Regions from separate parts of the Nonomuraea sp. NPDC049649 genome, predicted to be linked through region 4. Evidence: riboswitches for the same ligand, from Rfam matches in the RefSeq annotation. Region 4 holds a riboswitch; each other region holds the start of a gene.
What was found. Region 4 has a riboswitch for cyclic di-AMP ahead of AB0J42_RS01510 (hypothetical protein). Riboswitches for the same ligand answer to the same signal wherever they lie in the genome.

Region 1 (7,643 bases), on a different contig from region 4:
TGTCGAACTCGCTGGCGAGCTGGGCGAACTCGTCGTCGAGCTCCGGCAGCACCTTCTCCTTGACCGACTTGACGTTGATGATGACGTCGGCCTCCTGGCCGGCGTTCTCACCCCCGACGAGCTCGGTGCGGAAGGTCTTCTCCTCGCCCGCGGACATGCCCACGAGCGCGTCGTCGAGGCCCTGGAGGATCGAGCCGGCGCCGACCTCGTAGGAGACCTCGCTGGCCTGCTGCTCCTCGATGTTCTCGCCGTCGATCTCGGCCCGCAGGTCCATGACGACGTAGTCGCCGGCGGCGGCCGCGCGCTCGACGCCGGTCAGCGTGGCGAAGCGCTGGCGCAGCGCGTCGAGCTGGGCGTCGACGTCGGCGTCGGTGACCGTGGCGGAGTCCACCGTGATCTCGACGCCTTCGTACTCGGGCACGTCGAAGTTGGGACGGATGTCGACCTCGGCGGTGAACTCGATCTGCTCACCGTCCTCGATCTTCGTGACCTCGATGTCGGGCTGGCTGACCGGGAACACGTCGACCTCGTCGACGGCCTGGCCGTAGAGCTTCGGCACCGCTTCGTTGAGGGTCTCCTCCAGCACCACCGCCCGGCCGAAGCGCTGCTCGATGATGCGCGCCGGGACCTTGCCAGGGCGGAACCCGGGGACCCGTACCTGCTGCGCGACCTTCTTGTATGCCGCATCCATGCTCGGGCGCAGCTCGTCGAACGGCACCTCGACAGTGAGCTTCACCCTGGTCGGGCTGAGCTCCTCGACAGCGGTCTTCACGGGGTGGTCTCCTTGATCAAACTTCAGAGTGTTCGCGGGCACGTCCATTTCGGTACGGCTCGCGCGCCGCGCCCACGTAATCGACGCTGGGGCATGCTCCGCTACGGCGGCTCCAAGCGCCAACGGTCAGTCTAGGGCAGACGCGGTAGCTCTCAGAACTCATCCGCGATGGCGCGTAGCAGCTCCACCGTCTCGTCAGGTGTGGTGCTGACGGCGCACAGCCGCTCCATGACCTCCGTGTAGCGATCTACGTCCTCGCGCTTGTCCAGGTAGAGAGCGCTGGCGAGCTGTTCGACGTAGATCACGTCGGGCAGCTCGGTGTCCGCGAAGCGCAGGATGGTGAACGCGCCGCCTTCCGCGCTGTGCCCGCCGAAGCTGAACGGCATGACCTGGATCGTGATGCTCGGCTGGCGCATGAGGTCGATCAGGTGCTCGATCTGGGCCCGCATCACCTCGGCGCCGCCGATGGGCCGGCGCAGCGCGGCCTCGTCGATCACCGCCCAGAAGACGGGACTGTCGGGCCTGTCGAACATCCGCTGGCGCTCCAGCCGCAGGTCGACCCGGCGGGAGATCTCCTCGGGCGAGAGCCCGGCCGATCCGGCCGTGACGACCGCGCGCGCGTACTCCTTGGTCTGCAGCAGCCCCGGGACGAACTGGACCTCGTACGTCCTGATCCGGGTGGCGGCCTCCTCGAGGCCGACGTACGCCTGGAACCAGGTGGGGAGGATGTCGTTGAAGCGGTGCCACCAGCCGGGCTCGTTCGCGCTGGCCACCAGGTCGAGCACGGCCTCGCGCGCCTCGTCGTCGGTGACCCCGTACAGCGTCAGCAGATCCGCGACGTCCCGCTCCTTGAAGCCGACCCGGCCGAGCTCCATGCGGCTGATCTTGGACTCGGAGCCCCTGATGAGGTGCCCCGCCTCCTCGCGGCTGACGCCCTTGCTCTCCCTCAGTCTGCGGAGTTGGGAGCCCAGAAGGATGCGCAGCGCCGTAGGGCCGGAACCCGGTTGGTTCTGCGTCACTCTGCCTCCTATCAAGCGTCCGCCCCACACAGTGACACCACATCGCCTGGTATGACAAGGTCTCAGCCCGGTGTCCGATTTGGAACTCCGCGCGACCACCCCCCATGCTGGTGCACATTGCACCTGCACGTGCATTCGGGTCTTGCAGCGGCCCCCGCTCGTGACCCATGATGGCTTAGTGCATTCTGGGCAAAACTTGCACTAGGGCGATGGCAACTGGGAGGTTACGGCGGGATGGTGGAGGACCCTCTGGCCGTGGCCGACTGTCTTCAGATCAAGCGTGAGATGGGCTTCGACCAGTTGCTCACTTCGGCCAAGCCGTACACCACCGCGTGTCCCCTCCCCTTTCAGGCCGACTCGGTCAAGACGGCCAGGGACGTCACCCGTTCGACGCTCGACCGCTGGGGTCTGTCAGAGCTGGGCGACGACGCGGCCCTGGTGGTCTCCGAGCTGGTGACGAACGCCGTCAGATACGGCGTGTACGCGCACGGCGCGCACGAGATCACCCTGCTGCTGATGCGGGTGGACCCCCACGTGCTGCTGGCCGTCACCGACCCCAGCGACGACGTGCCGCGGCGCAAGGAGCCCGACTTCATCTCCGAGAACGGCCGCGGGCTCTACATCGTGGAGACCTACAGCCAGTGCTGGGGCTGGGACCCGCTGGCGCGCGGCGGCAAGGCCGTCTGGGCGCTCTTCCACGCCGGCGCCTGACGGGGTCAGGAGCCGCGGCGGTCCAGGAAGAACGACGCGGCCAGGCAGAGCAGCGCCATCACGCAGAGGAACGCCACCAGCCCTCGCCCGTCCACGACGAACGCGGTCACCACGAACACCACGGCCGCGCCCGCGGCGAGCGAAGAGGTCTTCACAGGGGCATTGTGCCGTATGGCCCGGAACGGGCGGGTAGGCCGCCACGTCAGTGCATCGAGATGTGGACGTGGTCGTAGTGGTTCTCGGTGATGCTGCCGCGGTCGGACATGCCGCGCCAGCCCGAGCCGTGGTTGATGCGCTGCTTCCAGATCACGTACTTCACGCCCAGCTTGGCGCGGTTCTTGATGGCCCAGTCGGCGATGCGGTCGCCGAGCGCCGAGTTGGCCGGCGTCGGCATGGTGCCGCCGACGCTCATCATGAAGTCACAGGCCCGGCCCAGCGGGTGCTCGCCGCTCGATCCGGACCGGAAGCAGCCCACGGTGTACGGCAGGGCGAAGTTCTTGGCGATCTCGGTCTTCATCAGCCGGGTGCGCGGCGTGATGTTGTCGGGGCCTGACGGGAGCTGCGGCGCCCAGGTGCCGTCGGAGCGGCGGCCGGTGGCGAACGGCACCAGGTCCTCCAGTTTCTTCTGGATGTCCTTGATGACGCCCTCGGCCTCCTTGCGCTGACCGGCCACCTCGGCGGCGTCGGCCGCGATCTCCTCGGCCAGCGCCGCGGCCTCGTCGGCCGCCCTCTTGCGCTCGTCGCGGGCCTTGGCCACCTTGGCGACCTGGGCCTGCTGCTCGGCGGTGAGCTGCTCCAGCAGGGCGACGCTGCGCCCGTCGGGCAGCGTCATCATGCTGGGAAGCCGCATGCCTCCGCCGTTCTGGTACTGGAGCTGGGCCAGCTCGGCCACCCGGTCCTCGGCGGCGGCGAGCGTCTTCTCGGCCGTGGCCAGCCGCTCCTCGGCCGCCTCGGCCTTCTTGCGGGCCTCGGCCAGCTCGACGCGCTTGAGGTTGTAGCGCTCGATCAGCTTGTCGACTTTCGTGTTGAGCTGCTTCAGCTCTTTGCGGAGCTGCGCCTCGGTGGGCTTGGGCTCCGCGGCGGCGGGCGCCGCCGTCACGAACGTCGTCAGGAATGGGGTGAACATCACCGCCGCAGCGGTGATCCAACCCATGGCACGGTGCGCGGGGGACGCTGCCGCCACGTAATAAGGTCCTCTCCCTCTGCCTGCCGGGTTAGCTGACGGGTTCGGGCACGGGAGCGCTCCCTACCACCGAAGTGGATTCACCCCAGGTGCGGTGGGTCCCCGGCTCCCGGGCCACTCGCCCGGGATTAGGCATGTCCGCACGGCGGATTAAGGCCGTGCTGGAAAGGGATAGTAGTGGTAGATCACGAGTAATGCCACCTAAATGGAAATCTTTTAGTGATCTACCTGTGATCGAATCATGCGCGCGGCCTCCTCCGGCAGCACGTCGTTGACGAACGCGCCCATGGCCGACTCCGAGCCCGCCAGATACTTCAGCTTGCCCGGCGCCCGCCGGATGCTGAACAGCTCCAGGTGCAGGTAGGCCAGCTCGCGGTCCTGCCGGACCGGCGCCTGGTGCCAGGCCGAGATGTACGGCATGGGCACCCCGAACAGGCCGTCCAGGGCGCGCAGCACCGAGGTGTAGAGCGGGGCGAACGCGGCACGCTCGGCCCCGGTCAGCGCGGCCAGGTCGGGCACCTGCCGGTGCGGGTAGAGGTGCACCTCGAACGGCCAGCGCGCGGCCGCCGGCACGAACGCCGTCCACAGCTCGTTGGCCGCCACCACCCGCTCCCCGGCCTCCCGCTCGGCGGCCAGCACGTCCGCGAACAGGTTGCGCCCCGGCTTACGCCCGGCGTACCGCCGCGCCGCGCCGAGCTGCAGCTTGGTGCGGGGCGTCACGTACGGGTACGCGTAGATCTGCCCGTGGGGGTGGAAGAGCGTGATGCCGATCTCCTCGCCCCGGTTCTCGAAGCAGAAGACCTGCTCGACGCCCTCCAGCGCGGACAGCTCGGCCGTACGGTCGGCCCAGGCCTCCATGACCAGCTCCACCTGGTCGTCGGAGAGCTGGGAGAACGACGAGTCGTGTGCCGAGGTGAAGCAGACCACCTCGCACCGCCCCACACCGGGGCGGACCTCGCTCAGGCCGCCGACATCCTCATAAGTCCCGAAATTTCCGGAGAAGGAGGGGAAGCGGTTCTCGAACACCACCACGTCGTAGTCGTACGCCGGAATCTCCGACGCCCGCGTGTCCGTCGACGGGCAGAGCGGGCACTCGTCGGGCGGCGGCAGGAACGTCCGGGTCTGCCGGTGACCGGCGATCGCGATCCACTCCTCCGTCAGCGGGTCGTAGCGCAGCTCCGACGCCGGCGGCCGGGGGTCGAGCGGCCGCTTGTCGACCGCGCCGCGGTCGGCGCCGTCGTCGCGGTCGAAGTAGATGATGTCCCGGCCGTCGGCCAGCTGGGTGATGGTTCGCTTCACGCCGCCCCCTCCGTGATGATCAATTCTCCGGCCCTGTCGGCCAGCTCCCTGCGCGCCTCCTCCGGCAGCCCCGCGTCGCTGATCACCACGTCGGCCTCCGACAGCTCGGCGATGGTGCTGATGCCGACGGTGTTCCACTTGGTGTGGTCGGCCGGCACCACGAGCCGGCTCGCGGCGGCGATCAGCTCCCGGTCGGTCTCGGACTCCAGCAGGTTCGGTGTGGTGAATCCGGCGCGCACGCTCATGCCGTGCACGCCGAGGAAGAGCGTGTCGACGTGCAGGCGGCGGATCGCGGCCACCGCGACCGGGCCGACGAGCGCGTCGGAGGGCGTGCGCACGCCGCCCGTGAGCACGACCGTGCGGTCGGCGCGGGGGTTGCGGTGGAAGACCTCGGCGACCGGGATCGAGTTGGTGATCACGGTGAGCTCGGGCACGCCGATGAGGTGGTGCGCCAGCTGCCACGTGGTGGTGCCGGCCGACAGGGCGACCGCGGTGCCGGGGCGCACGAGCTGGGCCGCGCGGCGCGCGATCACCTCCTTCTCCTGCTGCTGCCTGGCCGACTTGGCGGTGAAGCCGGGCTCCTCGGTGGAGCCGGGGCCGATCGCGGTGGCGCCGCCGTGCACCTTCTCCAGCAGCCCCCGGTCGGCGAGCACCTCGAGGTCGCGGCGGATGGTCATGTCGGAGACGCCGAGCTCGCGTACGAGGTCGGCCACCCGGACAGCACCCTGGCTGCGCACGCGTTCGAGGATCGCCTGCTGACGCTGCTGTGCGAGCACTCCCCCACCCCTTCCAACAGATTCCACCAAATTATGACATGAAAATGTTGAGGATTGTGAGGTTGTTCCGGAGGTCCGATGGGGATTGACGTTCCGTCCGACCCCGTACACCGACCTTCGAGAGGATGAGCGGATGGCCAAGCGCGCCCGCAAAGCGAAAGCACGCAAGAAGAAGAAGGCCAACCACGGCAAGCGCCCCAACGCCAACTGACGGAACGCGCCGCCCGCGGCGCGGGCGGCGCGTCCTCACTCACACCGGCAGGCCGTCCAGGGCCTCGTCGATGCGCTCCTGCGGCAGCGCGAAGTCCTCCATCTCGCCCGACAGGTAACGCTCGTACGCCGACAGGTCGAAGTGGCCGTGCCCGCAGAGCGCCGTCAGGATCACCTTCTCCTCACCGCTCTCCTTGCAGCGCAGCGCCTCCGCGATGGTCTCGGCCAGCGCGTGCGTCGGCTCCGGCGCGGGCAGGATGCCCTCGGTCCTGGCGAAACGGACCCCCGCCTCGAAGCACTCCGTCTGCGAGCGGGTGACCGCCTCGAACATGCCCAGCTCGTACATGTGCGACAGCAGCGGCGACATGCCGTGATATCGCAGCCCGCCCGCGTGGATCGGGTCCGGCACGAAGTCGTGGCCGAGCGTGTGCATCTTCATCAGCGGGGTGAGTCCCGCCGTGTCGCCGAAGTCGTAGGCGTAGCGGCCGCGGGTGAACGACGGGCACGCCTCCGGCTCGACCGCCCGGATGACCGGGTCGATCTTCCCCGCCAGCTTCTCGCGCAGGAACGGGAAGACCAGGCCGCCGAAGTTCGAGCCGCCGCCGGTGCAGCCGACGATCACGTCCGGCATCTCCTCCAGCTGCGCCAGCGCCTCCTCGCCGATCACCGTCTGGTGCAGCAGGACGTGGTTGAGCACCGACCCGAGCGCGTAGCGGGTGTCGTCGGCCGACGCGGCGGCCTCGACCGCCTCGCTGATCGCGATACCCAGGCTGCCCGGCGAATCCGGGTTTCCGGCCAGCACCTTGCTGCCGGCCTGCGTCACGGGTGACGGGCTCGCGTGCACGGTCGCCCCGTACACCCGCATCAGCCCCGAACGGTACGGCTTCTGGTCGTACGAGGCGCGCACCATCCAGATCTCGCACTCCAGGCCGAACTGGGCGCAGGCGAAGGCCAGCGAGCTGCCCCACTGACCGGCGCCCGTCTCGGTGGTGAGCCTGCGGACGCCCTCCTTGGCGTTGTAGTACGCCTGAGGGACGGCCGTGTTCGGCTTGTGCGAACCGGCCGGGGAGACGCCCTCGTACTTGTAGTAGATGCGGGCCGGCGTGCCCAGCGACTTCTCCAGCCTGCGGGCCCGCATCAGCGGGGTCGGCCGCCACAGCCGGTAGACGTCGAGCACCTCCTGTGGGATGGGCACGAACCGCTCCTGGCTGACCTCCTGACCGATGAGCTCCATCGGGAACAGCGGCGCCAGGTCATCGGGACCGATCGGCTCCCGCGTCGCCGGGTGGAGCGGCGGAGGCGGCGGCGCGGGCAGATCGGGAACGATGTTGTACCAGTTGCTCGGGATCATCGTTCCAGTGTGCTCTCGCCGCCGGTCACGAATCCAGTCTTGTCAGCCGGCGCGCTCGGCCGCCACCAGGCGGCGCACCTCCGGCACGACCTCCTCGGCGAACCTGGTCAGCTGCTCCCGCTGGTCGCCCTCCGGCCACAGGATGAACGTGTCCATCCCGTAGCCCACCGCCAGGTCGGTCAGCTCGTCCACCCACTGGTCCGCCGGGCCCTTGAGGAAGCCCTCGCTCGCGCCGCCGGTGATCGTGCCGTTGACGTTGTAGAGCCGGCGCACGTCCCGCGGCTTCCTGCCCGCCTCCTCGGCGGCCTCGTCGATGCGCGCG
Region 2 (7,643 bases), on a different contig from region 4:
AGCGGAGCGCCGCCGCGGCCGAGGGCTCGGAGCGCGAGGAAGTGGTCTCCCGGCTGCGCGAGCAGCTCGCCGCGCAGAAGACGGCGGCTAAGTCGGAGGCCGACCGGCTGCGCGAGCAGCTCAAGTCCGCCCGGAGCGAGATCTCCGACCTGCGCCGCAAGCTCCACGACGCGCGCGAGCGGGCCAAGGCGGCCGTGCAGCGGGCGGAGGCGATGGAGCGGGCCGCCGAGGAGGCCCAGGCCGCGGCCGCGGCGGCCGGGAACGCCGGCGAGACCGAGCTGCGCCGGCTGCGCGAGCGCCTGGCCGCCACGGAGAAGCAGCTCGAAACCTCGCGCCGGGCCGCCCGTGAGGGCCGCAGCATAGAAGACTCCCGCATCCGGGTGCTGCTCGACGCGCTGCAGGACGCCTCCGCAGGGCTGCGCAGGGAGCTGGCGCTGCCCACCACCATCTCCCGGCCCGCCGACTCGGTGGCGGCCGTCGCCGGGGAGTCGCCGAGCGTACGGGGGGTGCCGGCCCGCGCGCTGGCCGACGACGACCCGCAGCTGCTCGACCAGCTCCTCGCCCTGCCGCAGATCCACCTGATCATCGACGGCTACAACGTGACCAAGACCGGCTACGGCACCCTCACCCTGGCCGACCAGCGCAACCGCCTGATGACCGGGCTCGGCGGGCTGGTCGCGCAGACCAGGGTCGAGGTGACGGTGGTCTTCGACGGCGCCGAGCTGAACGCGCCGGTGCAGGTGGTCGCGCCGCGCGGGGTCCGGGTGCTGTTCAGCGCGCCCGGGGAGATCGCCGACGACCTGATCCGCCAGCTGGTCCGGGCCGAGCCGCCGGGCCGGGCCGTGGCGGTGGTCTCCACCGACCGCGAGGTGGCCGAATCGGTCCGCAGGATGGGCGCCAGACCCGTTCCGTCATCTTTGCTGCTGCGCAGGCTAGGCCGCGCCTAGATTACAAATCAGCGTTTAGGTGAGACCTCACCTGTTACTTCTGTACTATTTCGCCCCAGAATCTAATCCCCTCGGGAGGCGGGCTGTGAGGTTGGGCCGGGCGTCGTTGGCCGCAGGTCTTGCGATCGGGCTGAGCATCGTCCCGGCGGGAGGAGTGGCCGCCGATCCGCAGCCCACGGTCGCCCAGGCCAAGGCCAAGCTCGAAAAGCTCAACGACCGGGCCGACAAGGTCGTCGACCGCTACAACACGGCCACGGAGAACTACAAGACCGCCAAGAAGCGCTACGACAAGCTGAACACCAACTACCGGCGCAAGGTGGCCACCGTCGCGGAGCTGCGCAACCAGGTCGTCACGATGGCGGTCGACGGCTACAAGATGGGCAGCGACCTGACCTCGCTGCCGGCCCTGCTCACCAGCGAACGCCCGGACGACCTGCTCTACAAGATGGCGCTGACCGGGCAGCTGAGTGCCGAGCGCGCCGGCCTGCTGGCGGCCTTCGACCGGGAGAACCGCGGGCTCAAGGCCGAGCGCGACAAGGCCCAGAAGGCGCTGGGCGAGGCCGACCGCGAGCGCGACAAGATCAAGAAGGAGCGCTCCGAGATCGAGAAGCTGATCGCCCAGCAGAAGAAGCTTCTCGACCGCCTGGGCGCCTACCGCCCCGGCAACCCGCACAGCACCGGCATCAAGTACACCGGCTCCGCCTCCGGGAACGCCGTGAGCGTGCTGAACTTCGCCTTCGCGCAGATCGGCAAGCCCTACCAGTTCGGCGGCACCGGCCCCGGCGGCTGGGACTGCTCGGGCCTGACGCAGGCCGCCTGGCGCGCCGCGGGCGTGTCCCTGCCGCGCACGACGTGGCAGCAGTGGGCCTGGGGCGCGAACCGGAGGGTGTCGCTGGACGCGCTCCAGCCCGGTGACCTGATCTTCAGCGAGGGGCTGGGGCACGTGAGCATCTACGCCGGCGAGGGCCGGATCGTGCACGCCCCGCAGACCGGTGACGTGGTGAAACTCGTCTCACTTTCCTCGTACGGGCGCCGTCTCGTCGGCGCCGTACGCCCCTGAACAGCTGAAACTCCTGTGACTTGTGTGACACATGGGACCTGACTGGCTGTCAGGGCACAAGTGTGAGTATGGTCACATTAGGGTAACGAGGCCCCAGTTCCAGCTGGGGCTGCCGGGTTTACAACCCTCTTGTCAGATCATTACCTGTTGACCCTCCCTTTGCCAGTTCATGCCTTCCGGCGTAATTTCTGGCCCGCGGCGGACATCCCATGCCCGTCGCGATCACATCCGCGGTCACCGCCGTACCCGTAGACACCTCTGATCCGGGGCGGTGACCTGCCGAATCCATGCAGCCAGGAGGCATGGAGCCGGGGAACCACCAGATCCCGCCATTTCAGGGCGGGATCTAGGGGTGAGTCGGCGCATCGCGCGCCGTAGGGCGACTTCCAGGCCCGAATCCGTCAGCTAACCCGGTAGGCGTTCGTGGAAGAGTCAAGGAGCAATCCTGTCAACCTCGTCGCAGAACCCCCGTCTGTCCCGCCTTGCCCTGCGTGGCGCAGCGCTCACCGTTGCCGTGACGGCCGGAGGCCTGGGCCTCCACGTCCCGGCGGCGCAGGCCGAGACGGTGAACGGCCCCTCCGAATCCGCACCGGCGGAAGCGGAGACGACGGTGAAGACCGTCGAGGCCGCCACGTCCAAGAAGCAGACCAAGGCGGCACGGCAGAAGATGAAGGCCCTCAAGGCCGTCGCGGTGGCCAAGAAACAGATCGGTGACCCGTACCGGTACGGGGCCACCGGGCCGCACGCCTTCGACTGCTCAGGCCTCGTCCAGTTCGCCTGGAAGAAGGCCGGAGTGAAGATCCCGCGCGTGACGTACAGCCAGTTCGCACGCATCAAGAAGAAGGTCTCCTACAAGAACCTGCAGCCAGGCGACCTGATGTTCTTCCGCGGGCTCGGCCATGTGGGCATGTACGTCGGCAAGGGCAAGATGATCCACTCGCCGAGCACGGGCAAGACCGTGCGCGTCGAGAAGGTGAGCGGATGGCGCAAGGCGTCATTCGCCGGCGCGGTCCGTCCCGGCCTGTGACCGGCCGCGAAGGCCCCGTCCCTTCCCGGGGGCGGGGCCTTCGCGCTGCTATACGAGGTGGACGTCCCGCTGGTAGCGGTGGCTGCGCACGGTCCGCCCGACCCGGACCTCGTCGCGCTCGTACAGGCGGCGGCACCGGGCGAGATCGCCGGACGTGACCGCCTCGGCGATCTCGTCGACGAGCGCCGCCCGGGGATCCCCGGCGTCCACGGGAGTGTCGATCATCCCCCAGACGTCCCAGGGCAGCAGCTCGACCTTGTTCAGCGCGGCCAGGTCGCGGACCACGTTGCCCGCCACGAACCACGCGCCGCGCATCTCTCCCAGGCCGAACCGCTCCGGGTCCTCCAGGCCGCTCCGGCAGCGCAGCCACGCCTCGCCGCCGGTCAGGAACGCGCCCTCCGGCAGGTCGTACGGATCGAAGCCGATCTTGAACAGCTCCGTCTGTCTCTCGTCGAGCTGCGCGTCCGTACGCTTCCAGCGATGTGCGTCGGCGTCCCAGCGCTCCACGATCCAGTGGTCGACCCAGCCCTCGCCGAAATAGCCGGCGAAGCCCGCCCGCGCCCGCGCCGGGATTCCCGCCCGGCGCAGCAGCGCGACCGTGAGCACGCTGAAATGCCGGCAGTTGCCGATCATGCGCAGCGCCGGGGGCCGGGGCTCGGCCAGGCCGCGTGGGTCGAGGCGGCGGATCCGGGCGGCCATCTCGGCCGCCGAGCGGTTCTCCACCTCCTCGCGGCGGGCGTCGACGTCCTGGACGCCGTACTGGTCCGCCAGGAACTCGTGAACGATCAAGCCCTGACTGATCGCGCAGAGCCCGGCGGCGTCGCCGGGGAGGCCGGTCTCCGCTTCGAGCCTGGTCATCGGGCCCGGCGTGGTGAAGAAGGCCAGTTCGTCCGTGTTCATGTCGTCCCCTCGGGTGGTCCTCGTCCCTGTCGTTGTAGGGGCTCTCACCGTGTGAGGGTCAACCGGGCGCGGGGCGGCTAGCATCGGGCAGCGGCTGGGGTGAGAGGACGAGAAGTGGACGACGGCGAGGACAGGAACGGCACCGCGGACGAGCGGACGTCCGAAGAGGAGGCGCGGCCGGGCCATGACCGTGAGCCGTCGGCGGGGGAGTCCGGGCGGGAGGTGTCGGAGGGAAGCTCCCGGGAGGTGCGGTGGGCCGGGGTGGCCGCGGCCGTGCTCGGGGGTGTGATCGTCGCCGTGGTGGGGCTGACGACGCCGTGGGAGGCGCTGGCGGGGACGCCTGTGGCGGCGGCGGGTCCCGAGGGGGACTTCACCGCTGAGCAGATCGCCCGCTCTCAGGCGTTCGACGCGGCCACCAGCGTGCCGAGCTATCTGTCGCTCGGGCTGACGCTCGTGTTCGCCGGGCTGCTGGTCGCCACCCCGCTGGGCGCCAAGGTTCTCGGGGTGCTGCGCGGGCCGTGGTGGGTGCGGGTGCTGCTGGGGGTGCTCCTGCTCACAGTGATCGAGGAGGCGCTGCGCTGGCCGCTCGGCGTCTGGTTCGAGACGGTGCTGCGCGACTACGGCCTGTCCACGCAGGACTGGGTGTCGTGGACGGGCGACCGGCTCAAGCGCATCGGCATCAGCACGGCGCTGCTGGGCGGCATGATCCTGGCGGTGGTGGCGCTGGCCCGGCGGTTCCGCCGCTGGTGGATCCCGGCGGCGGCGGGGGCGTTCGCGCTCACCGTGGCCGCCTCGTTCGTCTACCCCGTGGTGTTCGAGCCGGTGTTCAACGACTTCCGCTCCATGCCGGACGGCCCGCTGCGCACCAGCCTGCTGGCGATGGCCGAGCGCGACGGGGTGCCGGTGGAGGACGTGCTGGTGGCCGACGCCTCCCGCCGCACCACCGCGCTGAACGCCTACGTCTCCGGGTTCGGCGCCACCCGCCGCATCGTGGTCTACGACAACCTGCTGAAGGCGCCGGAGCCCGAGGTCGAGCTGGTGGTGGCGCACGAGCTGGGCCACGCGAAGGAGAACGACGTCCTGTACGGGACGCTCATCGGCGCGCTGGGGGCCGCGTTCGGCGCGATCCTGCTGTACCTGGTCTTCGGCAGGGTCCGCAGGCGGGCCGGGGTGGCGTCGATCGCCGACTGGCGCGCGGCGGGCGCGATCATGGGCTTGATGACGCTGGCGACGTTTCTGTCCGGCCCCGCGCAGAACCTCGTCAGCCGTCAGATCGAGGCCAGGGCCGACGTCCACGCCCTGGACCTGACCCGGGACCCGGTCACGTTCGCGGCGATGCAGAAACGCCTGGCAACAGCCAATATTTCCGACTTGTCGCCCGATGCCGTGGAATATGTGCTCTATGCCTCCCATCCCACGGCACCGCAGCGGATCGCCCTGGCCCGCGCCTGGGCGGAGCTGAACGGCGTCCCAGGACCGTGACCCGCGTCGTCTTCGTCACCAACGACTTCCCGCCCCGCCCGGGCGGCATCCAGTCGTTCGTGCACGGGCTGGCCCTGCGCACCCCCGACGTGGCCGTCTACGCCCCCGGCTGGCCCGGTTGCGCCGAGTTCGACCGCCGTCAGCCGTACCCGGTCGTCCGCCACCCGGGACGGCTCATGCTGCCCGTGCCCTCAGTCGCCCGTACGGCGGCCCGGCTGGTCGCCGAGCACCGCGCGGAGACCGTCGTGTTCGGCGCGGCGGCCCCGCTCGGCCTGCTCGCGCCCCGCCTGCGCGCCGCGGGCGCGCGGCGCGTGGTGATGCTCACCCACGGCCACGAGGCGTCCTGGGCGGCCGCGCCCGGCTTCCGCGCCGTGCTGCGCCGCATCGGCGCGCACGCCGACGCGGTCACCTACCTGGGCGAGTACACGCGCGCCCGGCTGGCCGCCGCGATCGGCGACGACAAGCTGGTACGGCTCGCGCCCGGCGTCGACCCCGACCAGTTCCACCCGCAGGCGGCCAAGGCGGAGCTGGGGCTGGCGGGCCGGCCGGTGGTGGCGTGCGTGTCCAGGCTGGTGCCGCGGAAGGGCCAGGACCGGCTCATCAGGGCCTGGCCCGCGGTGCTCGGCGCGGTGCCGGACGCGGTGCTGCTCCTGGTCGGCGGCGGCCCGCACCGGCGCAAACTGGAGAGGCTGGCTGGCGGCCATCCGTCGATCGTCGTCACCGGCACCGTCCCGGCCGCCGACCTGCCCGGCTACTACGCCGCCGCCGACGTCTTCGCCATGCCGTGCCGCACCCGGTGGGGCGGGATCGACGTGGAGGGGCTCGGCATCGTGTTCCTGGAGGCGGCGGCGACCGGCCTGCCGGTCGTGGCCGGCCGTTCGGGCGGCGCTCCCGAGGCGGTACGGGACGGCGAGACCGGCCTGGTCGTCGACGGCCGCGACACCGGCGCCGTGGCCCGGGCGGTCATCGAGCTGCTGACCCGCCCCGAGCAGGCGCGGAAGATGGGCGAGGCCGGCCGCGACTGGGTGGTCCGCGAATGGTCCTGGGACCGGGTCGCCGCCCGCTTCCACGCCCTGCTCTGAGCTCACCCCTTCGTCGAGCCGAGCGTCAGCCCGGCCACGAACTGCTTGTGCAGCAGCTGGAACACGATCAGCGTCGGCAGCGCCACCAGCACCGAACCGGCCGCCAGCAGGTTGTAGTCGGTGAAGAACTGGCCGCGCAGGTTGTTCAGCGCCGAGGTGACCGGCAGCTTGTCACCCGACACCATGAGCACCAGCGCCCACAGGAAGTCGTTGTACATCCAGGTGAACTGGAGCGTGGCCAGCGCCGCCAGCACCGGCCGGCAGAGCGGCAGCGTCAGCTTCCAGTAGCGGCGCCACAGGCTCGCCCCGTCCACCAGCGCCGCCTCGGTGATCTCCTCGGGGATGGTGCGCATGAAGTTCGCCATGACGAACACGCAGAACCCGAACTGGAACGCCACGTGGATCAGGATCAGCCCCAGGTACGAGTCGTACAGCGACTGCGAGTCCGACAGCCACGCGGGCAGCGGGATGAGGATGTAGAGCGAGTAGAGCGGGGTGATGAGCACCTGCGGCGGCAGCAGGTTGCCCGCGGTGAACACGATGAGCAGCGTCTTGCGGCCCGGCACCCGCGCCCGCGCGATCGCGAACGCGACGAACGAGGCCAGGAACAGCGTCAGCACCAGCGCCGGGATCACGATGATGAGCGTGTTCAGGTAGTAGCGGGGCAGCTCGGCCTGGCTCCACGCCTGCCCGTAGTAGCCCAGCGTCAGCTCCTCGGGCAGCGAGAAGTAGCCCAGCCGGGCGGTCTCCTCGTACGGGCGGAGCGACGCGTACACGGCCAGCAGGAGCGGCAGCAGCCACCCCAGCGCCACCAGCGCCAGGAACACGTGGAGCAGCCAGCGCAGCGGCCGGACCCTGCGCCCGGTCGACGTCGCCGCGGTCATCGCTCCTCCTTGAACAGCTGCGACAGGTAGGTGACGATGAACCCGAGCGAGATCACCAGCAGGATCACCGCGATGGCCGAGCCGAACCCGATCCGGCTGGCCTCGCCCACGATGTTCTCGGTGACCAGCACCGACAGCAGTTCGAGCCCGTTCCTGCCCTTGTTGATCGCGTAGACGATGTCGAACGCGCGCAGCGCCTCGATCACCGTGATCACCAGCACGATCACGTTGACCGGCCGCAGCGTCGGGAACACCACCCGG
Region 3 (7,643 bases), 110 kb from region 4:
ACCGAGCCGCCGGCGACGACCGCGCGGAGGATCTGCATGCGCCGCACGTCGAGCATGAAGAAAAGCTTAACGCAGAGCCAGAATCTTTCACTTGTCCTACCAAGTGGGATGGGGCAGCCTGAACGGCGCCATGCACCATGACTCGGCCTGGCGTAACCCGGGCTTCCGCACACTGTTCACCGCGACCACCCTGAGCCAGCTGGGCGTCAACATCGGCTACGTCGCCGTCCCGCTCGTGGCCGTGTCCGCCTTGGACGCCGGTCCCGGTGAGGTCGGCGTGCTGGCCACGTTGAGCACCGTCGCCTTTCTCCTCATCGGCCTGCCAGCCGGCGCGTGGGTGGATCGGATGCGCCACCGGCGGGTGCTGATCGGCGCGGACCTGGCGCGGTTCGCGCTGTCCGCCTCCGTGCCGCTGGCCTGGTGGGCGGGCTCGCTCACGCTCGGCCAGCTGTACGTGGTCGCCCTGCTGAACGGATGTGCCACGGTCTTCGCTGACGTCGGCGCCCAGAGCACGCTGCCGCGCCTGGTGGGCCGGGACGGGCTGGTCCAGGCGAACTCGGTCATCGTGAGCCTGATCGCCGCCGGGAACGTGGCAGGGCGCGGCGCGGGTGGCGGGCTCGTCCAGCTGCTCACCGCGCCTGTGGCGCTGGCCTGCGCGGCGGTCGGGCATCTCGCGTCGGCGCTCCGGCTCCTGGCTCTGCCCGCCACTCCGGCCGCGCAGGCGGTGGACGGGACGTCTGTGCGGCTGTCCGCGCAGATCAAGCAGGGGGTCCGTCATGTCTTCGACAGCCGCGAGCTGCGGGCGCTCGCGTTCACCGGGACCCTTATCAATCTCGGGTCCTCGATGGCCAACACCATGCTGCCGGTGCTGTTCGTCCGGGAGCTCGGGCTTCCGGCGGGTGCGCTCGGCCTGTTCTGGGCGGCGGGCGGAGCCGGGCTGCTGCTGGGGGCTCGCTGCGCCGGGCCGGTGTCCCGCCGGATCGGGTACGGGCCGACTCTGGGATGGGCCGGGCTCTGCCTGGCGCCCGCGGGGCTGCTGGTGCCGCTCGCCGGTCACGGCCCCTGGCTGTGGGTGGCCGGGGGCGGCTGGCTGCTGGCGATGTTCAAGACCGGCATGGACAACGTCCTCGGGGTGACCATCAGGCAGCGGATGACGCCGGATGACCTGCTCGGGCGGATGAACGCGACCTTCCGCTTCGTCCTGACGGGCGCGCTCGCGGTCGGCGCCGCCGCGGCGGGGGTGATCGGCGAGGTGGCCGGCGCCCGCGCCGCGCTCTGGACCGGGGGCGTCTTCCTGGCGATCGCCTTCCTCCCGGTCTTTCTGTCGCCCGTACGCGTGCTGCGCGAACCGCCGGTCACGGTGGCCGCGCCCCAGCGGGCGTGAGGCGGGGCTCGCCGGTCTTGCTCACGCCGGTACGCGGGCTGCGGGAGCCTCTAGCGGGTGCGGGCGGTCGCCCAGTCCAGGAGGGCCTGGGCGGTCTGGAAACGGCGGCCGGAGTCCGTCTCGCCGAGGATGACGCCGATCACGCGGTTGCCGTCGCGTTCGCCGGCGAAGGAGAGGGTGTAGCCGGCCGCTCGGGTGAAGCCGGTCTTGACGCCGACGGCGCCGGGGTTGGCGAGGAGGCGGTTGGTGTTCTTCCAGGAGTACGGGCCGTGCTCGGGGGTGGCCTTGAGCGTGTAGAAGCGGGTGGAGGTGATCTCCTTGAGTGCCTCGTTGTCCAGGACCGCCTTGGCGAGGGTGGCCTGGTCGCGGGCGGTGGAGTGGCCGCCGCCCCCGTAGGGCATGCCGTCGGCGTTGACGTACTGGGTGCCGGTCATGCCGAGTTCGGCGGCGGTGGCGTTCATCTTGGCGACGAAGGCGGGGACGCCGGGGCCGTAGGTGCGGGCGAGCGCGTGGGCGGCGTCGGCGCCCGAGGGGAGCATCAGGGCGTGGAGCACGTCCTCGACGGTGAGGGTGTCGCCGGCGCGCAGGTGCGCGACCGCCGCGCCGCCCTGGGCCGCGTATCGGACGTCCTCGTCGCTGATCGTGAGCTTGTCCGTGGGCTTGGCCTGCTTGAGTACGGTGTACGCGGTCATCGCCTTGGTGAGGCTGGCGACCGGCCTGCGCAGGTCGGCCTCCTTGCTCAGGTGCACCTGGCCGGTGTCGGCGTCCACCAGGTACGCGGCCTCGCCGAGGACGGCCGGGGCCTTGACGGCGGGCTTGTGCTGCTGGACGGCGGCCGCGGGCGCGGAGTCGGCGGCCTGGGCGGCGCCGGCGCCGGCGGTCGCGGCGCCCGCGGCGACGGCGAATCCGAGCAGGGCATGGCTGAGCCGGTGAGTGAGACGCATGAAGGAGTTGCTCCTAGCTTCCATGCCGCCTGCCGGGTTAGCTGACGGGTTCGGGCGTGGAAGTGCCCTACGGCGTGCGTGCGCCGATTCACCCCGGTGGAAAGAGAGAGTGGGTCCCCGGCTCCGCGAAGATGGCGGATTAGGCGGCCGCGCGAGAGGGCGCGGTCCGGGCAATGAACGGCAGCGGTCAAACCACCACTGCAAGCTCCAAAACTACCCAAAGGCCACAAATCGGTCAAGGGGCTGTCTCGGATCCGTCACGAAAGGTTCGTGATCGTGCCGTACCGGCACAAGGATCGGCTCCCCGGGGAAGTTCTGCACGTCAGGGGTGCCGCGCCGGTTCTGCCGCGCGGCACGCGCCGTCACCTAGTGAGGACACCGATATGCAACCCCGTCTCGACCTGAGGGCCAGCGCGCTCGGCGCGAAGATCGCCAAACGGATGCACAGCGTGGTCCTGGCCATCCACCAATCCCCGTTGCCCCAGACCACCCAGGACCTGGTGATGCTGCGCGCCAGCCAGATCAACGGATGCGGATTCTGCATCGACTACCACACCAAGGACGCCACGGCCGCGGGGGAGACCCAGGCCCGGCTCCACCTGGTCGCGGCCTGGCGGGAGTCGACCGTGTTCACCGAGGCCGAGCGGGCCGCGCTGGCCCTCACCGAGGAGGGCACCCGGCTCGCCGACGCCCACACCGGCGTGTCCGACGAGACGTGGGAGCAGGCGCGCCGGCACTACGACGAGGACCAGCTGGTGGCGCTCGTCTCCCTGATCGCCATGATCAACGCGAACAACCGGCTCAACGTGATCGTGCGCAACCCTGGAGGCTCCTACGAGCCCGGCGTGTTCTCCGGCCTGGCGAACTAGCCGGCCCCCGCCGCGGACAGGTCCGTCTGTACGGAGTCGAGCGGGATGGGCGTGAACATCGGCGGCTCCTCCTCGGGGGTGAGCGCCGTCGGCCCGTAGATCCAGTCGATGAAGGAGTAGTCGTGGACGTCGCGGGCCCGCAGGATCGCGTTGCGCTGGAGACGGGGGAGTCCGTCCAGGTGCCACAGCTCGCCCCAGTCGCGGGCGGTGAGCAGGACGCGCCGGCAGTGCTCGGGACGGACCGCCTCGTACGCGGCGAGCGCGCCCGGCCAGTCGACCGTGCCGTCCGCGGCGCGGCGGGCGGCGACGTGCCGGGCGAGCACCCAGCCGTCCTCGATGGCCATGATCGCGCCCTGCGCCATGTACTGCAGCGGCGGGTGGGCGGCGTCGCCGAGCAGCGCGATGTTGCCGTGCACCCACGTCATGATGGGGTCGCGGTCGAACATCCGCCACCAGCGGTCGCGCCACATCAGCGGGATGCCCTGCCGGACCTCCTCGCAGGCCGCGGCGAAGGCGCCGTCGAGCTCGTCCGGCGTGCCCCAGTCGGCCTCACCCGCGAGCGCCTTGGGCGACTGGAAGACCGCGACCTGGTTGAGCATCTCGCCGCCGCGCAGCCCGTACTGGACGAAATGGCAGCGCGGGCCGATGTGGACCGAGACCTCGCTGAGGTCGACCTCCCGCCCGACCCGCTCGATCGGGATGGCGGCGCGGTAGGCGACGTAGGAGGAGCTCACCGGCTCGTCGTCGGCGAGCAGGCGGCGCGCGACCGAGTGCAGGCCGTCGGCGGCGATGACGATCCGCGCCTCCTCGGCGCGGCCGCCGGCCAGCAGCACCCGGGCGCCGGACGCGGTGTTCTCGTAGCCGGTGGCGCGGGCGTCGGTGACCAGGTCGACGCCCGCCCGGCGGCAGGCGCGCAGGAAGATGCCGTGCAGGTCGCTGCGGTGGATGACCATGTACGGGAAGCCGTACCTGCGTTCCAGGTCGGCCAGGTCGAGCCGGGTGAGTTCGTCGCCGTCGAGGGCGTCGCGCATCACCATGCTCCTGGGCAGCACGCCGAGGCTCTTGGCCTCGTCGAGCAGGCCGTAGTCGTCCAGGATGCGAGTGCAGTTCGGCGCGATCTGGAGACCGGCGCCGACCTCGCCGAACGCGCCGGCCTGCTCCAGCACGCGGACCCGCAGGCCCTCGCGGGCCAGGGCGAAGGCGGCGCTCAGGCCGCCGATGCCGCCGCCGACGATCAGGACGTCCGGCTTCGCGGAGGTGGTCACATCGCTCTCCTCAGTGGCTTCACGCCGGCAGGGCCGGTACGGGCGAGCTGCCGGTCGTGGTCAGGGCGTGTGGGTGGTGGCTCACAGCCGCGCCGGCAGGGCGGGCGCGGGTGAGCTGTCGGTCGTGGTCAGGGTGTGCGGGTGGTGGCTCACAGCCACGCGGGCAGGGCCGGTGCGGGTGAGCCGTCGGTCGTGGTCAGGGCGTGGGGGCGACCTGCCAGGTACGCGGCGATCTCCGGGAGCGGCCCGGCCACGGCGGCGGCGTCGCCCGTACCGGGGAGCTCCCAGCGGTCGCCGGCGGAGGTGAGGGTGACGGCGGGGCCGGGGAGGGCGGCGCGCCGGGCGGCGATGTCGTCGGCGAGCGCGGTCAGGAACCCGGCCGGCAGGTCGGCGAAGGAGACGCCGGCGGCCAGGTCGACGGCGTGCACCAGGACCTCGCGCGAGCGCATCCACGGGATCTCGGTCGCCGGGACCGTGCGGCCCTGGGCGGTGACCACCTGGGCTTGCCACTGCCCGGAGTCCAGGGCGGCGGCCTCCTCGGCGAGCCGGTCGGCCGACGCGCGCAGCCAAGCGGCGAGTTCGGCGGCGGGCTTCGAAGAGCCGGCCTCGATGTCGGCGTTCCGCTGCTCACTTGAGGCGTACATCGGGGTCTCCTCGCCGGTCGCGGCCCAGCGGACCAGGTTGCGCAGCGCGTCGGCGTTGGCCGCCACGTGCGCCACCAGGTGCTTGCGGGTCCAGCCGGGGAGCCCGGAGGGGGCGAGGTACTCCTCCTCGCCCCACCCGGCGACGGTGCCGAGGAACAGCTCGGTGCCGGTCGCGCTCCAGCTCAGCGCGTCCTCGAAGGTACGGCGCATCAGGCCGAGCCCTCCTTGACCACGGTGTTCTCCAAGCGGCCGATGCCCTGGACCTCGGCGACGACCCGCTCGCCGCCGGTCAGGTAGCGCTTGGGGTCGCGGGCGTGGCCGACGCCGCCGGGGGTGCCGGTGGCGATGATGTCGCCCGGGTTGAGCCGTACCACCGTCGAGACGTACTCGACCAGCGCGACCGGGTCGAAGAGCAGGTCGGCGGTGGTGTCCTGCTGCATGACCTCGCCGTCGACGGTGAGTTTGACCTCCAGCTCGGGGCGGACCCCGCCGGGCAGCTCGTCGGGGGTGACGAGGTACGGGCCGACCGGGGTGGAGGAGTCCCACATCTTGCCCTGCAGCCACTCGCGGGTGCGGAACTGCCAGTCGCGGCAGGTGACGTCGTTGAGCACGGTGAACCCGGCGATCGCGGCCTCGGCCTCGGCGCCCTTGGCGCGGCGGACCCGGGCGCCGACGACCAGGGCGAGCTCAACCTCCCAGTCGAACGCGGCGGTTTCCTCGGGCCGGGCGATGTCGTCACGGGCGCCGATGAGGCTGTCGGCGAACTTCGCGAAGAGCGTGGGGTACTCGGGCAGGTCGCGCCCCATCTCCTGGATGTGGTTCTTGTAGTTGAGCCCCACGCAGACCACCTTGGAGGGGCGCGGGACGACCGGCGCGAAGTCCGCGCCCGCCACGGGATAGGTCGTGGCGGAGTCCGCGGCGGCCCGGGCGGCCCAGTCGTCCTGGGCGAGCAGTTCGCCGAGGTCGGCGGCGCCGAGGTCGGCCAGCCGGTCCCCGTCGAGGCGTACGGCCCTGGTCGTGCCGTCGACGCGGAGGGTGGCGAGCTTCATCGGGTGGTCCCTTCGGTGCGGTGGAGCTGGAGCGATTCGAAGATCGGCGCGTCGCTGAACCGGAACAGGTCGAGCGCGCCGGAGTCGGAGTCGGACGAACCGGCCTCGGAGCGGGCGGAGAACGGCTCCCAGGACGGGACGGTGAAGAGGTCGCCGCGGGTCACCGACCAGGTGCGGTCGCCGACGGTGACCGTGCCGGAGCCGTCGAAGACCTGGTAGACGGAGGAGCCGGTCTCTCGGACCGGGGCGGTCTCGGCGCCGCGGGCGACGCGGTGCATCTCCACCCGTATGGTGGGCAGGACGTCGCCGCCGGTGGCGGGGTTGGTGTAGCGGACGGCGGCGTGGCCGGGCTCGACGGTGCCGCCGTGGCCGTCGGCCTCCAGGGCGAGCTGGTCGGCCAGGGCCCGGTCGGTGAACTCCCACTTGTAGGCCAGCAGCGGGGTGCCGGGGGCGAGCCGGCCGGCCGACAGCGGGCGCAGCCCCGGGTGGGCCCAGAGCCGTTCGGAACGGGAGCGCTCGGGCGTGATCCGCTCGGCGTCGCTGATCTCGTCGCGGCCGAACTCGAAGAACTGCGCCTCGGAGGCGTACTGGAACGGGATGTCGAGGCCGTCGATCCAGGCCATCGGCTCGGCGGTGGCGTTGTGGTGCGCGTGCCAGTTCCAGCCGGCCTGGGGCAGGAAGTCGCCGCGGCGCATCGGGACGGCGTCGCCGTTCACGACCGTCCACACGCCCTCGCCCTCGACGACGAAGCGGAAGGCGTGCTGGGTGTGGCGGTGTTCCGGGGCGTCCTCGCCGGGCATCAGGTACTGGATCGCGGCCCAGAGCGTCGGGGTCGCGAAGGGACGGCCGCCCAGGCCCGGGTTGGCCAGCGCGATCGCGCGCCGCTCCCCGCCGCGGCCGACCGGGACGAGGTCGCCGGCCTGCGCGGCGAGCCTGCGCAGGTGCTCCCAGCGCCACAGGTGCGGCAGCGCGCGCGACCGGGGGTGGGCGGGCATCAGGTCGCCGATCTCCGTCCAGAGCGGCACCAGCAGCTCCTGCTCGAAACCGCGGTAGAGGTCTTCGAGCGCGGGCGTGACGTCGGGCTGGTCCGGCGCGTCGACGGCGCGGAGCCGCACCGGGGACTTCGGCGTGGTCACAGGAGTGCTCATACGGTTAGTATGTCCACTGTCACGCTGTGCAGAACTGATAATTCTGCTGTGCAGAACGGGAACGGGTCATGGACAAGCCGCTGAAGAACCCGCCGGCCTACCTGATCAACAGCGTCGATCACGCCCTGCGGATCGCCACCATGCTCCAGCTCGAAGGCGAGCTGACCGTCTCCCAGGTAGCCGAGCGGCTGGGCGTGGCCCGCTCCACCGCCCACCGCCTCCTCGCGATGCTCGTCTACCGCGACTTCGCGGTCCAGGACGACCGGCGCGTCTACCGGGCGGGGCCGGTCCTGGAGCTCGCCGCCCACTCGCCGTCGGCCGCCTCCCGGCTGCGGGCGGC
Region 4 (7,643 bases):
ACCCGATGGAGACCGCCGAGGACATCGTCAACCGCTACCACCGGCTCTGGGCGGAGCTGACCCAGGACGAGATCATCGAGGAGGTCGACTGGCACCGGGTGGAGCAGCGGATCCGGCGGCTGAACCTGCTCGGCTTCGACGTGGCCGAGATGATGGTGCGGCGCAAGGTCGGCACCGGCCGGCTGATCGTCCGGCCCAAGGTCGTGGACTCCGGCCACCACCAGCGCCGCCTGCTCCGGCTGACCGGCCTGGACGCCGAGGAGAACCAGGCCCGGCGGCTGCTGAACGACCTCGACGGGTTCCGGGTGGCCCAGGGGCTGCGGCATGAGGACGAGGCGATCGTGGCGCACCGCTGGCTGGCCGAGGTGTTCCAGCCGACGATCGCGGCCATCCCGGCGCACCTGCGCGGCAAGCTGGAGGCGCCGCAGCTGTTCCACGAGATCCTCGATCACCGGTGGTACCTGTCGGAGGCCGCCGGGGCCGATGTGGGGCTGAGCGCGGCCGTGCAGTCGTACGTGGAGAACGTGCTGGTTTTCAAACCCGACGAGAAAGCGCTGCTGCCTGACGACGAAAACGTGAATAAAACTCCATAACGCCTCCGACATTTCTCGAAAACGGCGGAGATCTCCCTCCCCGGAGGGTTTTTCTCCGCCTCAGTCATAAACAACTTCATCTCGGTACGGCTCCCGTTATCACGGTCCATTTCCGCCTCTTCCGATTCTCCTAAGCTGTGCGACGTCCTCATGACGGCGAGGGAGGTCACCGTGCTCGCACTCGACAGCTGCCTGACCGAAGTCATGGCCATACCGGGAGCGCTTGACGCGATGCTGGTGGACCATACGAGCGGAATGGCGGTGTCCTTCAGCGGGCAGCCGAACGGCGTGGACGCCGACAAGGCCGCCGCCGCGCTGACCGAGATGCTGCGGGCCAGCATGGACGGGCTGGCCCGCACCTGCCCCGGCGACACCGTCCGGATCGGCGACCTGCTCATCAGCACCGATCAGGGACACCACCTGATCAGGGTGATGGACACGCTGTTCGAGGGGCCGCTGGTGATCTACGTCCGCCTCGACGCGGAACGGTCGAACATCGCGCTGGCCCGTCACCGGCTGCGCGCCATCTCCGAGCAGCTGCTGGCGTGACCGATGCCCTCGCTGGACACGCTCCTGTCCGGGCTCGCCAAGGAACGGGCCACCGGTGCGCTCAGGATCGGCCGTACCGGAACCGTCTATCTCGACGACGGGCGCATCACGTACATGACCTGCGCGCGAGTGCCCGGCGCGGAGCGGCTGCTCGCGGCGGCGGGCCGGGTGCCGGAGTCCGCGCTGCGCAGGATGCAGAGCGACGGCGGCACCGACCGGCTGCTGGAGGAGGGCCGGGTCACGCTCGGCGAGCTGCAGTACTGCGTGCTCGGCGCGGTGCTGGACGCGGCGTTCTTCCTGCTGCCGGCGACCGGCACCCGGCCCAAGTTCCGGCCCGGCGAGGGGCACTGGCTCGGCGGGCGGTGGTACTTCGACGTGCCCGGCCTGGTGCGCGAGTGCGCGCGCCGCCGCGCGCGGCTCGCCGAGACGTGGCCGCGGGCCGACGCGGACACCGCTCCGGTACGTCTCGCGCCGCGGCTGGCCGGGCAGAGCGTGACCCTCACCGACGTGCAGTGGGAGGTGGCGGTACGGGCCGACGGCGAGGCCACTCCCCTGGAGCTGGCCAAGCGGATGGGCCGGTCCGGGTACGCGGTCCTGCTGGCGGTGCGCCGGCTGGCGGCGGCGGGGCTGATCGTCACCGAGGAGGCGGCGCCCCTGCCCCAGCGGGTCAAGCGCCTGGACCTCAGCCGGCCCAGGACGGCCGCCCCCGCCGGCGGCGGCCCGCTCGGCCCGGCCGTCAACGGGGACCCCACGGACATCGAGCTGCTGCTGCGGCTCAGGAAGGCGCTGGAGGAGCTGTCGTGAGGTTCCCCTCACGTAGGAGGAGGCCATCGGTGGAACTGCGTCACGAAGTGTTCAAGGAGATGGTTCTCCTGCGCGAACGGACCCCCGACATCAAGGGGAGCGTCGCCTCCACGATCGACGGGCTGACGATCGCGTGCGACCTCGCGGAGGACACCAGCGAGCACGTGTCCGCGCTGGCGGCGGCGCTGCTGGCGATGAGCCGGCGCATGATGATCTTGGCTGGGCGGGGTGATCTGGAGGAGACGCTCGTCTCCGGCAGCGCGGGATACGCCGCGTTCTACGCCGCCGGGCCCACCGTCGTCCTCACAGTCCTGGCTGAGCCCGGCGCCAACCTCGGGCTGCTCCGGCTGGAGGGGCGCAAGACCGCCGCCGCGGTGGCGGCGGTGGCAGCAGGCAACAAGTGATCGTTTTCGAACGGAGGAAGAACATGGCCAGCATGGACATCTCTCTCAAGGAGATGATGGCGATCGACGGGTCCATCGGCGCCGCCATCGTGGACCACGGCAGCGGCATGGCGCTGGGCTCCCTCGGCGGCTCCAAGGACCTGGACCTCCAGGTCGCCGCGGCGGGCAACACCGAGGTCGTCAAGGCGAAGCTCCGCACGATGGACTCGCTGGGGCTCAACGACGCCATCGAGGACGTCCTCATCACGCTCGGCAGCCAGTACCACCTCATCCGGCCGATATCCGGCCGCGGCGGCAAGGGCCTGTTCCTCTACCTGGCGCTGGACCGCGGCCGGGCCAACCTGGCCCTGGCCAGGCACCACCTGAAAGGCATCGAGGAGCGGCTGGAGGTCTGACCCTCCGCCCCGAAGACCCGGCGGCGCGCGCCCGGGCGCGGCGGGCGCGTGCCGTCGCCGGGGCGCACCTCGTGAGGCAGCGAGCCTCCCGGCAGCTCGCGAGGTGCGCCCCTTCCACCCGTACGTTCCCGCGGGCCTTCTGGCTGGCCCGCGGGAACGTGCCGTCACTGGCCGGCGGTGAGCTTGGAGACGGCCTCGACGAGGTCGGGCCAGACGGGGGCGGGGAGGTCGTGCCCCATGCCGGGGAAGACCTTGAGCTCCGCGCCCGGGATCGCCGCCGCGGTGGCCTGGCCGCCGGAGAGCGGGATGAGCGGGTCGTCGGCGCCGTGCACGACCAGCGCGGGGACGTTGAGCCGGGTGAGCGCCTCGGTCCGGTCGGGCGAGGCCATGATGGCGGCGAGCTGCCGGGCCACGCCCGCCGGGTCGTGGCAGCGGTCGTACGCCTGCCCTGCCAGCCGCTCGATGTGCTCGCGGTCGAGCTCGTAGCCCGGGGAGCCGATCACCGACGAGGTCACCACCGCCTGCTTGACGGCTTCCTCCCGGGTGCTCACCGGCTTGGCGAAGAGGGCCTCGCGGGCGGCCTCGGTCGGCGGCGCCACGCCGAGGTCGGGGGTGGACATGATCGAGGTGAGGGTGAGCACGCGATCGGGGTGCTGGATGGCGAGCGTCTGGGCGATCATGCCGCCCATCGAGGCGCCCATCACGTGCGCGGCCTGCCAGCCGAGCGCGTCCATCAGCCCGGCCGTGTCCTCGGCCATGTCCTTCAGGAGGTAGGGCGCGGGCCCGCCGGGAGTGGGGGCGCCCGCGTCGTGGAGATGGGTCGACAGGCCCGCGTCGCGGTTGTCGAACCTGACGACGTGGTGCCCCTGCTCCGCGAGCTGTGCGCAGAGCCGGTCGTCCCAGTGGATGAGCTGGGCGCCCAGCCCCATGATCAGAAGGAGCGGGCGCCCGCCGGGAGAGCCGAAGCTCTCGTACGCGATGTCGATGCCGTTGGCCGATGCGATCGAGGTCACGGCCCTAGAATGTCATTCGGATCGGGCCGCCGCAAAGATCAGCGGCGCACCAGCCTGCGGATGCGCTCGCGGCCCAGCACCAGACCGCCGCCGAGCAGCGCCACTCCGCCGACCACGGCGGCGCCCGTCAGGCCGCTCCGCTCGGTGCCGGTGGCGGCGGCCTCGGTGGTCTCGGCGGGCTTCCGCTCGGCCACGGGCTGGGTGTGGGCGAAGCCGGCCTTCACCGGAGAGACCCGCACCGGGCCGGGCTTCCCGCCCTGGGCGAGGGACTTCTCGTCCTTCGCCTTCTTCTTCTCCTCGGCCTTCTCCTCGGCCTCGTCCTCCGCCAGGACGGTCGGGGGCGGGGTCGCGGGGTTGCGGTCCATGCGCTTGTACGCGCCGGTGGAGAAGGCGACCGGGTGGTTCTTCAGGCCCAGGCCGTCACCCCACTTGGTGATGACGTACTCGACCTTGATGTGGCCCTTGCCGCCGTTGCCGTCCACCATGAGCGTGCGCGGGTTGAACTTGCCGCCGGTCAGGTCGGCGAAGGTCTTGGCGTCCAAGTCGAGCATGATGCCCCGGTTGGAGGGGTTGCCCGGACCGCGGTCACCGACGAAGAACGGCGCCTTCTTGCCGTTGTAGATGACGTATCCCTCGGTCAGCAGCGGCCAGCTGGGGCTGGCGGCCATGCCCTTCTGCATGGGCTTCCCGCTGGCGGGCAGGCCCGTGTCGCCGGCGCGGCCGGAGCCGTCGTCCCAGAAATACGAGGCCGTGGTCTTGCCCTTGAGCAGGACCTTCTGGGTGGTCGTGGCCTTGGCGGTCTTCTTGGCGGAGTCGTCACCGGTGTCGGCGAGAACCGTGGCGCCGGAGCCGAGCGCGAGCGTGCCGGCGGTGGCGGCGAGCAGGGCGAAAGAACGCATGCTGAAGCGAGCAGACATGGAAAACAGAAGTCCTTCGTGAGGGAACAGGAAAGACAGCGCTCGTCAGAGGGCGTAGCCGGGCTCAGGCCATGCGGACGCTACGCGCGGAGCGCGATCAGATATGAGGAAGAATGTCGCCGCTCAGCCGGCGGTCGATGAGATCCCGCGGTGGGGGGAAGAACTGCGGTGATACATCAAAGAAACTGTCCTCTCCATCTCGCCTACCGGGTTAGCTGACGGGTTCGGACGTGGAGATGCCCTACCGGCCGCCTGGGCCGGATTCACCCCAGATGAGATGGGTCCCCGGTTCCCGCGCGGTGCGGGATTCGGCGCCGGGCAGTCGCCTCTTCCTGGTGAAGAGCCGAGCTCACTGCCCGGTTGATGCGGCCCAATCTAGCGAGCAAACCGGACATACGCAAAGGTATCCCCATGATTCGGGCGAAGATCTACCTAGAAAAAGGGGGTACGGCATGCCGTACCCCCTCGAACACCCAGCGTCAGCCGCCGCTCTTGCGCCTGAAAGATCGCTTGCCGGCGACCGGACCATGCTTTCCGTGGATCTTGGAATGGCCGGCTTCCCTGCCACCCCCGCCGGATCCGGCCTGCTGACCGCGCTTGCGCTCCAGCGCCTCACGGAACTTGCGCTTCATCTCGTCCTCGGGAGTCTCGCCGACTTCCGACTCCGGGGTTTCCGCCATGAGGACCTCCTGTGTGCGTACGAGGCCAGCTTGGCACGGCGGCCATGACAGCGCATAACCGGAAACCGTCATGGACGACTTGGTATTGCCTTGACCTGATCGAGGAAACACCAAGTGACATGCAGCTTCTCCCCCCGGAGCGGCGGCGGGTGAGTCCGCTCGGATTCCTCGGCCGGGACCTCGCGATCGACCTCGGCGCCGCCACCACGCAGATCTACGCCCGCGGCGCCGGCATCGTGCTCAACGAACCCTCGGCCGCCTTCCTCACCGACCCCGGCCCCTCCCTCGCCGCCTCCCACCGCAACGGCCAGGACACCCTCTACGGCGCCTCCGCGTACGTGGCCCAGCAGGACGTCGTCTTCGGCTCCCCACCCCCGGGCGTGCTCGGCTCCCCCGGCGGCGGCGTCCTCTTCGGCGCGGAAGCCGTACGGCAAGGCGACGGAGTCCCCCGCTGGCCGGTGCGCGAGGGCGGCGAGCTCGCCGGACGGCTGGTCAAGCACTTCCTGACCAAGGTGCACGGCCACCCCTTCGCCCGGCCCCGGCTGGTGATGGCGCTCCCCGGCGCCGGATCGCCGGTCCTGCGCGAGGCCGCCAAGAGCCTCGCCTACCGCGCGGACGCCAGGCGCGTGTACTTCGTCGACCACGCCGTCGCCGTGGCCCTCGGCGCGGGCCTGGCCGTCACCGAGCCCGCCGGGCGCATGGTGGTCGACATCGGCCCCCGCGTGACCAGGATCGCCATCCTCGCCTGCGGCGCCGTCATCGCCTCCCGGACCGTCCACACCGGCGGCGACGCCGTGAACGCCGCCATCGCCGCCCTGGTCGCCCGCGAACACGGCCTGCTGGTCGGCCCGGCCGAGGCGGAGGCGGCCAAACTCCGCGCCGGCTCATCCTGGAAACCGATCGACCGGCACGTCATCGTCCGCGGCCTCGACCCCGGCTCGCGGCGCCAGCGGGTGGCGTGGCTCCCCGTCCAGCAGCTGTACGAGGTCACGAGGGCCCCCGCCCAGGCCATCGCCCGCGCCGCCGCGTCGGCCCTGGAAGACTGCCCTGCCGAACTGGCCGGCGACATCGCCGCCCACGGCATGGTGCTGACCGGCGGCGGCGCCCTCCTGCGCGGCCTCCCCCGCCGCCTGCGCGCCGCCCTGGGCGTCCCGGTACGACGCGCGGACCGCCCCGTCGAGTCGGTCGCGCTCGGCCTCGGCCACTACGTAGACCGCCTCGGCCCCACCGGCCCCCGCGCCCTCTCGTAACGCCCTCTCCCTCGTAGAGATCCGCGACCCGTCCGAACTCCTCCCGCGAAGAGAGCCCCACCACGTCCAGCCCCGGCTTGCGTCAGAACGGGATCGAGCACGTGCCGCGCGCGACGTAGGCGAGCCCGTCGAAGTCGTCGCCGAGCACGGTCGGAGTGAAGGACATCTTGTACGAGAAACGCCCCACCACGGCTCCGTAGCCACGCACGTACTGCTCCTTGCCCAGCCACTCGTCCACAGCGTCAGGCCGGGGCCCGCCACGCAGGTCCACCACATGATCGCGAGGGCACGCGGCGGCCAGCCGGGATTCCACCATGTCGGCCCTGTCGACGGCGGGCACCGAGTTGCGCACCGGAGGTCTCCGCACATCGGGCCTGCCGAACCGGAGCCGCCTGGCACGGAACTCACCGCTCCCGAACAACAGGCCGAGCGCGTAATAACCGGAGCCGTGACGCTCACGCAGGTGATGCCCCATCGCCGGGATGCTGCGCCCCGCATAATGCCCGGTCGTCACATGACCGTTGTGCGCCCAGACGGCGACCTTCGCCCCCGGACGCTCCAGCAACCGGTCGACGTTCTCTGCCATGAACCGGTCGCGAGCCGCCCCCGCCGTGCGCGACCCGTCGGCATCACGCATGGGCCGCGTCACCAGCGCAGCGAACTGCCGCACGATCCTCGCATGCGCCTCCGCGTCCATAGTCGCTGTCGCCCCGCCCACACGGCCGGGCTCCGCGAACCGGTCGACGCGCGACCCGTTCGCGGTCACGTACTCCAAAAGTCTGCGGGCGGCCGTCTCGATCGCCGGGTCGAGCGGCTCCCCCACGCCCAGCCGCGTCTCTTCCAGCACCGACAGCGGCGCGAGCAGTTCACGCTCCCCCAGGTGATCGCGGAGCCACCGCAGCGACGCCGCGGGGAACTGCGGGTCGATCCCGGCGAAGCGCACCCTGCGCGAGGCGGTGCGGTTGTGCGCCCGCATCCACTCCACCACGGCCAGCATCTCCCGCGTCCGCCACGTCCAGAACCCGAGGTCGGCCAGCA

Region 1: it holds a riboswitch for cyclic di-AMP, as region 4 does, so the genes downstream of both, AB0J42_RS36620 (hypothetical protein) here and AB0J42_RS01510 (hypothetical protein) in region 4, are expected to answer to the same signal.
Region 2: it holds a riboswitch for cyclic di-AMP, as region 4 does, so the genes downstream of both, AB0J42_RS23660 (C40 family peptidase) here and AB0J42_RS01510 (hypothetical protein) in region 4, are expected to answer to the same signal.
Region 3: it holds a riboswitch for cyclic di-AMP, as region 4 does, so the genes downstream of both, AB0J42_RS00940 (D-alanyl-D-alanine carboxypeptidase family protein) here and AB0J42_RS01510 (hypothetical protein) in region 4, are expected to answer to the same signal.

The regions. Positions count from the first base shown of each region.
Region 1 is NZ_JBFAOH010000069.1:2,422-10,064, reverse strand. It holds gene tig (trigger factor) at 1-772, opposite strand, end outside; gene AB0J42_RS36635 (helix-turn-helix transcriptional regulator) at 925-1,791, opposite strand; gene AB0J42_RS36630 (ATP-binding protein) at 2,026-2,502, shown strand; gene AB0J42_RS36625 (hypothetical protein) at 2,508-2,657, opposite strand; gene AB0J42_RS36620 (hypothetical protein) at 2,705-3,655, opposite strand; cyclic di-AMP (ydaO/yuaA leader) riboswitch at 3,692-3,830, opposite strand; gene galT (galactose-1-phosphate uridylyltransferase) at 3,902-4,984, opposite strand; gene AB0J42_RS36610 (DeoR/GlpR family DNA-binding transcription regulator) at 4,981-5,760, opposite strand; gene AB0J42_RS36605 (hypothetical protein) at 5,846-5,971, shown strand; gene AB0J42_RS36600 (TrpB-like pyridoxal phosphate-dependent enzyme) at 6,011-7,321, opposite strand; gene AB0J42_RS36595 (LLM class flavin-dependent oxidoreductase) at 7,364-7,643, opposite strand, start outside.
Region 2 is NZ_JBFAOH010000020.1:10,405-18,047, reverse strand. It holds gene AB0J42_RS23670 (NYN domain-containing protein) at 1-947, shown strand, start outside; gene AB0J42_RS23665 (NlpC/P60 family protein) at 1,054-2,007, shown strand; cyclic di-AMP (ydaO/yuaA leader) riboswitch at 2,275-2,442, shown strand; gene AB0J42_RS23660 (C40 family peptidase) at 2,522-3,034, shown strand; gene AB0J42_RS23655 (transglutaminase-like domain-containing protein) at 3,083-3,934, opposite strand; gene AB0J42_RS23650 (M48 family metallopeptidase) at 4,049-5,416, shown strand; gene AB0J42_RS23645 (glycosyltransferase family 4 protein) at 5,413-6,498, shown strand; gene AB0J42_RS23640 (carbohydrate ABC transporter permease) at 6,501-7,382, opposite strand; gene AB0J42_RS23635 (sugar ABC transporter permease) at 7,379-7,643, opposite strand, start outside.
Region 3 is NZ_JBFAOH010000001.1:197,374-205,016, reverse strand. It holds gene AB0J42_RS00950 (LysR substrate-binding domain-containing protein) at 1-56, opposite strand, end outside; gene AB0J42_RS00945 (MFS transporter) at 92-1,384, shown strand; gene AB0J42_RS00940 (D-alanyl-D-alanine carboxypeptidase family protein) at 1,435-2,328, opposite strand; cyclic di-AMP (ydaO/yuaA leader) riboswitch at 2,340-2,484, opposite strand; gene AB0J42_RS00935 (carboxymuconolactone decarboxylase family protein) at 2,712-3,197, shown strand; gene AB0J42_RS00930 (FAD-dependent monooxygenase) at 3,194-4,462, opposite strand; gene AB0J42_RS00925 (maleylpyruvate isomerase family mycothiol-dependent enzyme) at 4,612-5,316, opposite strand; gene AB0J42_RS00920 (fumarylacetoacetate hydrolase family protein) at 5,316-6,155, opposite strand; gene AB0J42_RS00915 (cupin domain-containing protein) at 6,152-7,303, opposite strand; gene AB0J42_RS00910 (IclR family transcriptional regulator) at 7,372-7,643, shown strand, end outside.
Region 4 is NZ_JBFAOH010000001.1:311,093-318,735, forward strand. It holds gene AB0J42_RS01480 (DUF4032 domain-containing protein) at 1-593, shown strand, start outside; gene AB0J42_RS01485 (roadblock/LC7 domain-containing protein) at 765-1,142, shown strand; gene AB0J42_RS01490 (hypothetical protein) at 1,146-1,946, shown strand; gene AB0J42_RS01495 (roadblock/LC7 domain-containing protein) at 1,976-2,350, shown strand; gene AB0J42_RS01500 (hypothetical protein) at 2,374-2,745, shown strand; gene AB0J42_RS01505 (alpha/beta hydrolase) at 2,910-3,758, opposite strand; gene AB0J42_RS01510 (hypothetical protein) at 3,797-4,657, opposite strand; cyclic di-AMP (ydaO/yuaA leader) riboswitch at 4,861-4,999, opposite strand; gene AB0J42_RS01515 (DUF5302 domain-containing protein) at 5,155-5,355, opposite strand; gene AB0J42_RS01520 (rod shape-determining protein) at 5,475-6,605, shown strand; gene AB0J42_RS01525 (erythromycin esterase family protein) at 6,688-7,643, opposite strand, start outside.